Gloeothece verrucosa PCC 7822: one gene and its partners. The protein of the gene in region 1 interacts with the protein of each later gene in a pairwise test. Links are inferred from orthologs where the notes say so. Each region holds a gene or a part of one and is shown in the gene's direction. Other genes may lie near its edges.

Evidence for each region.
Region 2: the proteins of rpe (region 1) and eno interact in binary tests that used the Escherichia coli proteins (3 or more experiments, as listed by UniProt). The link is inferred for Gloeothece verrucosa PCC 7822 from one-to-one orthologs.
Region 3: the proteins of rpe (region 1) and dnaN interact in binary tests that used the Escherichia coli proteins (3 or more experiments, as listed by UniProt). The link is inferred for Gloeothece verrucosa PCC 7822 from one-to-one orthologs.

Annotation. Positions count from the first base shown.
Region 1 is NC_014501.1:133,538-136,845, reverse strand. Bases 214-3,021 are described here. They hold rpe (ribulose-phosphate 3-epimerase), read left to right. Parts: upstream 214-1,167; coding sequence 1,168-1,875; downstream 1,876-3,021. Other genes in these bases: shc (squalene--hopene cyclase), read right to left, coding at 2,262-3,021; CYAN7822_RS00590 (prepilin-type N-terminal cleavage/methylation domain-containing protein), read right to left, coding at 348-902; CYAN7822_RS00595 (DUF3352 domain-containing protein), read left to right, coding at 214-344. Outside these bases: more of CYAN7822_RS00595, read left to right, coding at 1-213; more of shc, read right to left, coding at 3,022-3,308. UniProt on the Escherichia coli protein: Catalyzes the reversible epimerization of D-ribulose 5-phosphate to D-xylulose 5-phosphate.
Region 2 is NC_014501.1:1,784,258-1,787,421, reverse strand. Bases 1-2,903 are described here. They hold eno (phosphopyruvate hydratase), read left to right. Parts: upstream 1-757; coding sequence 758-2,050; downstream 2,051-2,903. Other genes in these bases: CYAN7822_RS07950 (aspartate aminotransferase), read right to left, coding at 2,817-2,903; CYAN7822_RS07955 (hypothetical protein), read left to right, coding at 2,328-2,813; CYAN7822_RS07965 (DUF3887 domain-containing protein), read left to right, coding at 1-706. In the rest of the region: more of CYAN7822_RS07950, read right to left, coding at 2,904-3,164. UniProt on the Escherichia coli protein: Catalyzes the reversible conversion of 2-phosphoglycerate (2-PG) into phosphoenolpyruvate (PEP). It is essential for the degradation of carbohydrates via glycolysis.
Region 3 is NC_014501.1:2,644,899-2,648,011, reverse strand. What follows is about bases 1-2,852. They hold dnaN (DNA polymerase III subunit beta), read left to right. Parts: upstream 1-761; coding sequence 762-1,943; downstream 1,944-2,852. Other genes in these bases: CYAN7822_RS11585 (energy transducer TonB), read left to right, coding at 2,036-2,852; CYAN7822_RS11595 (ABC transporter substrate-binding protein), read left to right, coding at 1-458. Also shown: more of CYAN7822_RS11585, read left to right, coding at 2,853-3,113. UniProt on the Escherichia coli protein: Confers DNA tethering and processivity to DNA polymerases and other proteins. Acts as a clamp, forming a ring around DNA (a reaction catalyzed by the clamp-loading complex) which diffuses in an ATP-independent manner freely and bidirectionally along dsDNA.

The DNA of each region.
Region 1 (3,308 bases):
ATGCTCAGGTAAAAGGGGTCCATACAAATACTGATCAATATGAAATAATTGCCTCTTCTGTTGAAGCGATGTCTCAAGCATTGGCGGCACAAAAAACCTCTTTAATTGACAGTGAAAAATTCCAACAGGCTATTTCGGCTTTGCCTAGGGAAAATGACGGATACTTTTATGTAGACTGGAATAAGAGTGAGCCAATTATTGAGCAAAAGTTACCGATTGTTCGGGTTATACAATTAGCTGGCAAACCTTTATTTAATAATCTGCGCTCTCTGACCTTGAGTAGTCAAGGAACTGAGCAGGGAATTGCCCGCGCCACAGTCTTTTTTAAATTAGGTGTGAGATAAAATCTACATACAAAGACTCTGTTCACTCATATCAATACTCATGATTAAATCATCCTGATATTGGAAAAATTGATTGGTTTCTTTATAGGCATTAGTGTAGTATGTTGTAGTATTTTTGACGGTATCTTTGCCAGAAAAAACAACATAAATTGCACAATAGGATTTTCCGTTAACTGTTGTGGGTCTAGCTTCGTAGTCATAGGAAGAATTAAAAGGAACTTTTCCACTGCTTTGCAAATAAAAACATTTAGTTGCAGGAGTTCCTTGTTGACTCACCGGAACTATATTAGGATAAACATCTTTAGGATAGTAACCATTTTCTAATCTAAAAATTCTCAGTTCTTTAGCCATACAACTCATCTGAATTTTTGCGTCTCCATATTTAAATTTATCTATCGTAGCCACATAAGAAGGAAAAGCGAAAGCGGCTAATATCCCCAAAATGATCACAGTAATTAACATCTCTAACAGAGTAAATCCTGAATTTGAGGATGAGCTTGACAAATTCTTTAACGACTTATAGCGGTAAATCAGTAGAGTTACGATCAGAGTATTCATGGGCTTAGTCGGTTAAAAATTTAAGTTAATTTAAATAAAATAATAAAAATATAGTTGATGTAAGTTCTTAAAGATTATTGTGCCCAGATTTAAGCTAAAACATAGCAATGGCTGCCGACAATGTTGAGTGCGGTCCGTTGGTGAATCTATGCTATAGGTAAACAAGAAGATTAAGAATTTAACTTTTTTTTGGGTAAGTATAGAGAAAAGCTAAAGAGTTTGTTAAGATTGTTACCAAAAGTGAGCCATCAAGAGAACACACATCATGACCCAAAACGGACATTCCAAATCCATAGTCGTTGCGCCCTCCATTTTATCGGCTGACTTTAGCCGCCTCGGAGAAGAAATACAAGCCATAGATAAAGCCGGCGCAGACTGGGTACACGTAGACGTGATGGATGGGCGCTTTGTTCCCAACATCACCATCGGTCCACTGATCGTAGAAGCTATTCGTCCTTATACCAAAAAGCCTCTAGACGTTCACTTAATGATCGTCGAACCCGAAAAATATGTCGCTGACTTTGCTAAAGCCGGCGCTGATATTATTTCAGTTCATGCGGAACATAACGCTTCACCCCACTTACACCGTACTCTCGGCCAAATTCGGGAATGCGGAAAACAGGCGGGTGTAGTTCTTAACCCCTCTACCCCTTTAGACTTTATAGAATATGTTTTAGAGTTATGCGATTTAGTATTAATTATGAGCGTTAACCCCGGTTTTGGGGGCCAAAGCTTTATTCCTGAAGTTGTACCTAAAATTCAAAAATTGCGTCAAATGTGTGATGAACGGGGATTAGATCCTTGGATTGAAGTTGATGGCGGATTAAAACCGGATAACACTTGGCAAGTTTTAGAAGCGGGTGCTAATGCGATCGTAGCGGGTTCGGCTGTATTTAAGGCTTCTGATTATTCTAAAGCCATTGAAGGCATCCGCCACAGCAAGCGTCCTCAAGCTCAATTAGCTAGTGTTTAATTATTTCTCCTTAAATTAACTCTTGTAACAGGTGGTTCAGGTTTTGTACCGCCTGTTTTGTTCTGAGTTAGGAAGTTGTGTTACGACGGACTGTTAAACTCAGATCTTGCACCTGTCTCTAATGGTATTCGTGAGGGTAGGGTGTAGGGGGTAGGGTGTGGGGTGTAGTGAAATATTGGGCGAAAAAATAATAAAAAGAAAGAGTATTAATCATGTAACTCCGAATAATGTCTCACTAATTGTAAAATCTCTTTAATTTACCTATTCCCCATCCCCGACACCCCACACCCGACACCGATCTCAACACGGAGATCGGTTGGTGCAAGATATGAGTTAAACCTAGGCGATGTTCAACGAGGGTAGCCGCCTAACACACCCTACTTAACTTAATTAAAACCCAATAACCTCTGATAACGACTAAGAGCAATTAAAGGGAAATATTGCAAATAGAGATGGTATTTAAGATAAAAATGACAGGGAAAACCCGTGCCCGTAAAATAACTTTCATCCCATGTCCCATCTGGGCGCTGAGTCGCCAACAGATAATTGACCCCTCTTTCAAGGGCCGTTTTCGCAAATTTTCCGGTCGCTTCTCCGGCGGCTAATAAGCCAATTAAGCCCCAGGCGGTTTGAGAGGCGGTACTGTCTCCTTTTCCTCTCAAGGCAGGATTATTATAACTAAAACAAGTTTCGCCCCAACCCCCATCAGGATTTTGACAACCCACTAACCAAGCCGCACCCTTTTCAATCTGTGCTTGATGGGTAACGGGTGCAATCGCGGCTAAAGCGGATAAAGCCCCACTGGTACCATAAATATAATTTACGCCCCAACGACCAAACCAACTCCCATCCGCTTCTTGTTCTTGTTCTAAGTAAGCGATCGCTCTTTTTACCCGGTCATGATCCATACTTAACTCACAAGTGCCCAACATTTCTAACACTCGTGCCGTTACATCGGCGGTATTCGGGTCAATCATCGCCTTTAAATCAGCATAGGGCAAATAATTGAGCCAATTTTGGTCATTATTAACATCAAAAGCCCCCCAGCCGCCAGCCTTACATTGCATGGTGGCCATCCAGCGCACACAACGCCGCATCGCCCCATATTTAAGCTGTTCATCGGGCATTTTCACCTGTTCGAGGGCCATCACCACCACAGCCGAATCATCTAAGTCAGGATACCAACGGTTATCAAATTCAAACGCCCATCCGCCGGGAGTTCCTTCTTTATTCTTGACTGCCCAGTCTCCATAGTCGAGAATTTGTTTATCTAATAACCATTGTGCCCCTTTTACTAAAACCGGCTCATCGGGTTTTAATCCCGATTCTACCAAGGCACGCAGCACCCAAGCGGTATCCCAAACCGGTGAAATACAGGGTTGAACGTGATAAGTCTCTTCGGTTTCAATGGCAAAATTATCAACTGATTTAAA
Region 2 (3,164 bases), 1.7 Mb from region 1 along the record:
AGCTATTGAATTACCTGTTAAAGCCCAGTCTCAAGAGTTGATGTCGGTGCCTGAAATTGCTCAGGCTACTGATGCGGCTAGAAACGAAGCATTGAAAAAGAAAGCCGCCAACGCAGTAAACCTATTAGCAAGCGGAAAATACGAGGAACTTAGAAAAATCATGGCTCCTCCCCTAGCCCAAAGCTTAACTGCTCAAAAAATCAAAGATATATGGGATAAAAGCGAGCAAGCTACCGGAAAAATCACCAAACAACTGAACGCTGAGGTGGTCAACACTGTCAACGCTGATCTAGTGGTAGTTAACACGCAGTTTGCCAAAACAACTGACAATATTGTGGTAACCTTTAACAAAAATCAGCAAATAGTCGGGATAGACTTCCCCAAAATAGATAGCATTGAGCAAATTTCTCAAATCTTTGTGGAATCTATGGCCGCTAACAACTATACCAAAGCCAGAGGCTATTTACATCCCTTCCTCAAAACCGAACTCTTTCCCCAACAAGTGCAAAAGAGATGGGAAGACCTCATCAGAAGAAATGGCGCGTTTAAAAAGATTGTCAAGACGGAAATTCGCCCCGGTTCAAACGTGGATCGGACAGATTTGGTGATCGTGACTGCCGAATTTGATAAAGGAAGCGAACCCCTATTTATAATTTTTGATGAAGAAAGACGAATAGTGGGAGTAGATGCACCTAGGATTAATTAAGGAAAAGGATTACCTACAACAGTAGCGTTTAAAATTCGGAGACTGCTATTCATGTTAAACAAACCAGAAGTTCCTATCGAAGCCATTGAAGCCCGAGAAATTCTTGACTCTCGTGGCCGGCCAACCATTGAAGCAGAAGTCCGTCTGGAAACTGGGGCAGTAGGATTAGCCCAAGTACCTAGTGGTGCGTCTACTGGAACCTTTGAAGCTCATGAATTGCGCGATGGCGACAATCATCGTTATGGTGGCAAGGGTGTTTTAATTGCCGTTCGCAACGTCGAGGAAAAAATTGCGCCTGCACTCCTAGATATGGATGCTTTTGATCAAACATCCGTTGACCTGAAAATGATTGAGCGGGATGGAACCCCGAACAAGAAAGAATTAGGAGCTAATGCTATTCTGGCAGTTTCTCTAGCAACTGCTAAAGCCGCCGCAGCCGAATTAGATATTCCTTTGTATCGGTATTTAGGGGGGCCTTTATCCAACGTTCTGCCGGTGCCGATGATGAACGTCCTCAACGGTGGGGCCCATGCTGATAATAACGTGGACTTTCAAGAGTTTATGATCATGCCTGTAGGGGCTGACTCTTTCCGAGAAGCTTTACGTTGGGGAGCCGAAGTATTTGCTAGTCTCAGTTCAGTTTTGAAGCAGAGAAAGCTCCTCTCTGGGGTTGGGGATGAGGGGGGTTATGCTCCTAACTTAAGCTCTAACCAAGAAGCCTTAGATTTATTGATAGAAGCGATCGAAAAGTCCGGCTATAAACCCGGTGAACAAATTGCTTTAGCAATGGATGTGGCTTCTAGCGAGTTTTATAAAGAGGGTCAGTACATTTATGATGGATCTGCCCACTCTCCTCAAGAATTCATTGACTATCTCGATAAGTTGGTTAGTGCCTATCCGATCATCTCTATTGAAGATGGACTGGCTGAGGAAGACTGGGACAATTGGAAAATTCTTACCGATCAGTTGGGTTCTCGGGTGCAATTAGTGGGAGATGATTTATTAGTGACTAACCCTACCCGTCTACAAAAAGCCATCGATCTCGGGGTAGCTAATTCAATTCTCATTAAACTCAATCAAATAGGGACTTTAACTGAGACTTTAGAAACCATTGATTTAGCGACTCGTAATAAGTATCGTTCGGTGATTAGTCACCGTTCTGGCGAAACCGAAGATACGACGATTGCTGACTTGGCGGTGGCTACCCGAGCCGGACAAATTAAAACGGGTTCTCTGTGTCGTAGTGAACGGGTGGCTAAATATAACCGACTACTCCGCATCGAAGATGAGTTAGGGGACCGCGCTGTCTATGCGGCTAAAATTGGACTCGGACCGAAAGTGTAGATAAAAGATAGATAATTCGGTTTGATTGTTTCACTGGGGTGCGGAACGCTTTCCGCACCCCCTCTTTTACCTTGAGGGGGCTATTTTTACTAAGCCAAAACATATTTTTCTTGTGGCTAGAGCCGCTCAAGTTTGGATTCCAAGTTAATCATCAGGTAGGAATCGCTTTTTTTTAGGAATAATTTCGCCAAAAATTATATTTTTATACGGAATCTTCTAGCGATCATATGTAGTGATCTAAATAGGTACCTACCCATAAATTTTTTATTTAAGTATTATGAAACTCTCTCACTCCTTAACTGTTATTTTATCCTCTGTAGCTCTATTGACAGGATTAACCCTAATTCACTCTCCTGAGAGTAGAGCAAATGAAGCCCCAACTGAAAAATTAATCGCTCAATCTACTTTAGACCCTCATGCGGCTGATGTGGCAGATGCCATGTTTTGGTATTTTCATCCTGAACTAGAAGGTAAAAGAATCCAACCCGATCAAACCGATTATATTCGGGAATGGATGGCTCTTTACAAGGTTGCTGACCGTTTTAACTTACCTTGTTGGCAGTGTGGCGGGCCTTTTATAGAGGATTTACCGGTTAATTGGGCTGATCAAATTGCTGATGCCGTTTTTTATGCGCGGCATCCTGAACTTCATGAACGGAAAATTCGCCCACAAGAGAGAGAATTAGCCAACGAATGGGCACAAATTCGGTGTTCTATCAATACCTCTTATACAACGCTTAAATGTGAGCAGTTTGGGTTTTAAGGATTAAACTAAAACCTCGCTTTGATAGCGAATTCCCGCTTGTTTTAAGCGTCTGAGGGCTTCTCCTAAGCGATCCAACTCAGCAATTAAACTGACTCTGACAAACCCTTCTCCGGCTTCTCCAAAGGCATTCCCCGGCGTGACGACAACCCCGGTGGTTTGCAACACATTGAGGGCGAAGTCGGTGGAAGTCATCCCCACAGTGACCGGAACCCACAAATACATCGTCGCTTTAGTGGGGGGGATTTTCCAGCCTAATTCGGCTAAGCCCGAAATGAGAAAATCTCGTCGTTGCTGATAGCGTTGCTGGACGCGAGTAATATATTCTTGGGGTAATCCTAGGGCAGTTTC
Region 3 (3,113 bases), 2.5 Mb from region 1 along the record:
CAGAAACCCTTAAGCAAGCACTGTGGGTTATTCAAGTTAATCAAGGTCAATTAGCTCTATTAGGCGGAGATAGTGCTTATAAACCAGAAATTTTACAACTGGGAGGCAAAAATGCAGAAGGAATGGTTATTGCAGTGCCCTGGCAGATCTTAGCCCACAAAGCGGCCAAGTTTACTCTAGAGTCTGGCAAATTATGGGGCGCAGATGTGAACTGGCGCACAGCCATGAGTTATGATGCGGCTAAAGCTTTGATCGCGGCCATGAGCGTTAACCCGACTCGCAAGGGAATACAAGAAACCCTAGCCACTCGGGGTTTTTCAGCAGAGGGTGCAGGGACAAAGATTCGCTTTTTACCCTCCGGGGATCGTAACCAACCGGTTCAGCTAGTACGAGTTGAACCCGGAAATCGTTCGTCTTATGGTTATGATTTTGTGCCCATTGGGATACCGAACAACTAACTAACTCTAGGGGCAATCTAGCTACCCCTACTCTACCAATAGCGGTTAGCTGTGGAAAACTCTCATTAGGTTTGTGCAGTAGGTTAAAAACCGATAATGACCTAGAAGAATGGTTATTTCAGCGATTGGGAAATGGTTAATCGAAAAATTTTATTAAAAAGTTAAATTAGTTTTCCACAGGTTTTCCACAAGCTAGGGTTAAGGAAGAAACGGGTAATTTTAAAAAAAGGCAAAATTTTATATTTCTCTTGCCCCATTAATAATACAATTGACCTGGCCGTAGACTAATGTCTTTACTTGCCGATGAAATTTACTTGTAGCCAAAGCGATCTAAATGCTAACCTCTCACTGGTTAGGAGTGCAGTACCCAATCGTCCCACTCATCCGATTTTAGGAAATGTGTTATTTGTTGCTGATACTGAAAAAGGATTGATCAGCTTAACGGCCTTTGACCTTAGTTTAGGAATTCGTACCAGTTTTAGTGCCAATGTGGAAGAAGACGGTAGTATCACCTTAGCCGCTAAACTTCTCAATGATATTGTTTCTCGACTTCCTGAAGGAGAAATCACCATCACTCTAGAAGAAGAGGACGACGGGGAAGAAGAACAATCCAAAGTGACTATTGAGTCGGTTTCTGGGCGTTTTCAACTCAGGGGAATGAAAGCCGATGATTTTCCTGAACTCCCAACCATCGAAAATGTCGAACCCGTGAGATTACCCGTATCTGCTTTAACCGAAGGGTTACGAGGGTCTTTATTTGCCGCCAGTACCGACGAAACTAAACAAGTATTAACCGGAGTTCATTTGTCCGGCTTGCAGGATAGTTTAGAATTTGCCGCCACAGATGGACATCGTTTAGCTGTGGTTCAAACCCCTACCCAACAAACAACAGAAGAAGAAGACAGCACACCTCAACCGGAGAGTAATTTAGAAGGTTTTGCTATTACTATTCCGGCTAAAGCCCTACGGGAATTAGAACGAATCATGACTATGCACAAGGAAACTGAAGCAGTCGCCCTCTACGTTGATGAAGCACAAGTGATTTTTGAGTTAGGTTCTCAACGCCTAACCAGCCGAAAATTAGAAGGTGCTTATCCCAACTATGAGCAATTAATTCCCCATCAATTTTCCCGTTCGGCTACCTTAGAACGTAAACGATTGTTAAGTTCTCTCGAGAGAGTCGCCTTATTAGCCGATCAAAAAAATAATTTAGTAAAATTTACCCTAGCAGAAGAAAAGGGACAATTAATTCTATCGGTAGAATCTCAAGATTTAGGGAGTGCTAGAGAATCTATGGACGCGCAAATCAGTGGAGAAAGCGGAGAAATTGCTTTTAATGTCAAGTATTTAATGGATGGATTAAAAGCTCTGGGAGCGGCTGAGATTCAGATGCAACTCAATCAGGAAAAGCAACCGGTGATTTTTACTCCCCTTGGAGGCCTAAAAATGACTTATTTGGTTATGCCAGTACAAATTAAAGATTAATTAGGGGGGTTGGTGACCGACAAACTGGTCACTAGCCTCTACAATAGATCTAAATTTGATGCTATAACAAAACCAAACTTACTATAAAGATTATGGCTTCCGCAGTTATATTTGAGTCTCCAATAATCAAGCCGCTCAATAGCTCCAATACAGCCGCTATTGTTGCCTCTGTTGGGATTCATGCTTTGGTATTAGGAGTGGCTTTTCCTTATTTCTCAGCCGCTAATAAAAGTGCATCCGACTTAACTGATGTCAAATTGATTGAGTTAACCCCGGCTGAACAGAGCCGCTTACCGAAGCTATCCACTCCCACCCCAAACTTAACCCAATTTTCTAGTCCTTCGGTAGAAAATACCCCTCTAGCAGATACGCCTACCATTGATCCAAACCAGATTCCCCCCTCAATTGATTCCTATTCATCCATTCAAACTCCCTCTTTACCTTCCTTACCTCCCTTAGAAGGACTGCGTTCGTCGCCGTCTTTGCCGCCTGTTTCCTCGCTGCCGCCAATGAATATCTACTCCCCACCCATTGCGTCAGTGCCTCCCCTTCCGCAAAATTTACCCGCCCCACCTGAGCAACTTCGTACCCCTCAACCTTACCAACAACCCCAGGAATCACCCTTTAAAGATGAGATTCCTAGACCGAATTTTCCGGATGCGGGCAATGATTTTGGACTCGATCAGTTAAGAAGGTCCCCGATCGATCAAGGTAAACTACGAGAAGAAGAGGTCAAGCAACCCGAGCAAACAGCCGCTCTGAATAATCCTAGAGTGATTGATCCTCAACTTGAAGAAGCGCGTCAAAGCCGCTTACGAGAAGAATTAATTGCCCGAGCTAGAGAGCTTCAGGCTTCCCTGCAACCCGATGGGGCTAATACCAGTGATGAAGAGGCCTTGAAAAATTATGTTAGCTGGCTCAGTCGCGATCAAGTGCGACAAAAAACCCTCAAACCGGAAGTCATTAGTCTAGCTGGAAATACTCCCTCTATTGCGACAAACTTAGAAGGAACCAGCGAGTATGGGGTTGTGGTAGATGCTTCTGGAAGAGTTGTGGATTTGACCTTAATTAAAAGCGCCGGCTATCCTGTCTTAAATGAACAGGCAAAACGAGATATTCTCGCTCGTAGTTTTCCCAACGCCACAGGAGGCAACCAACCCTATCGCATTA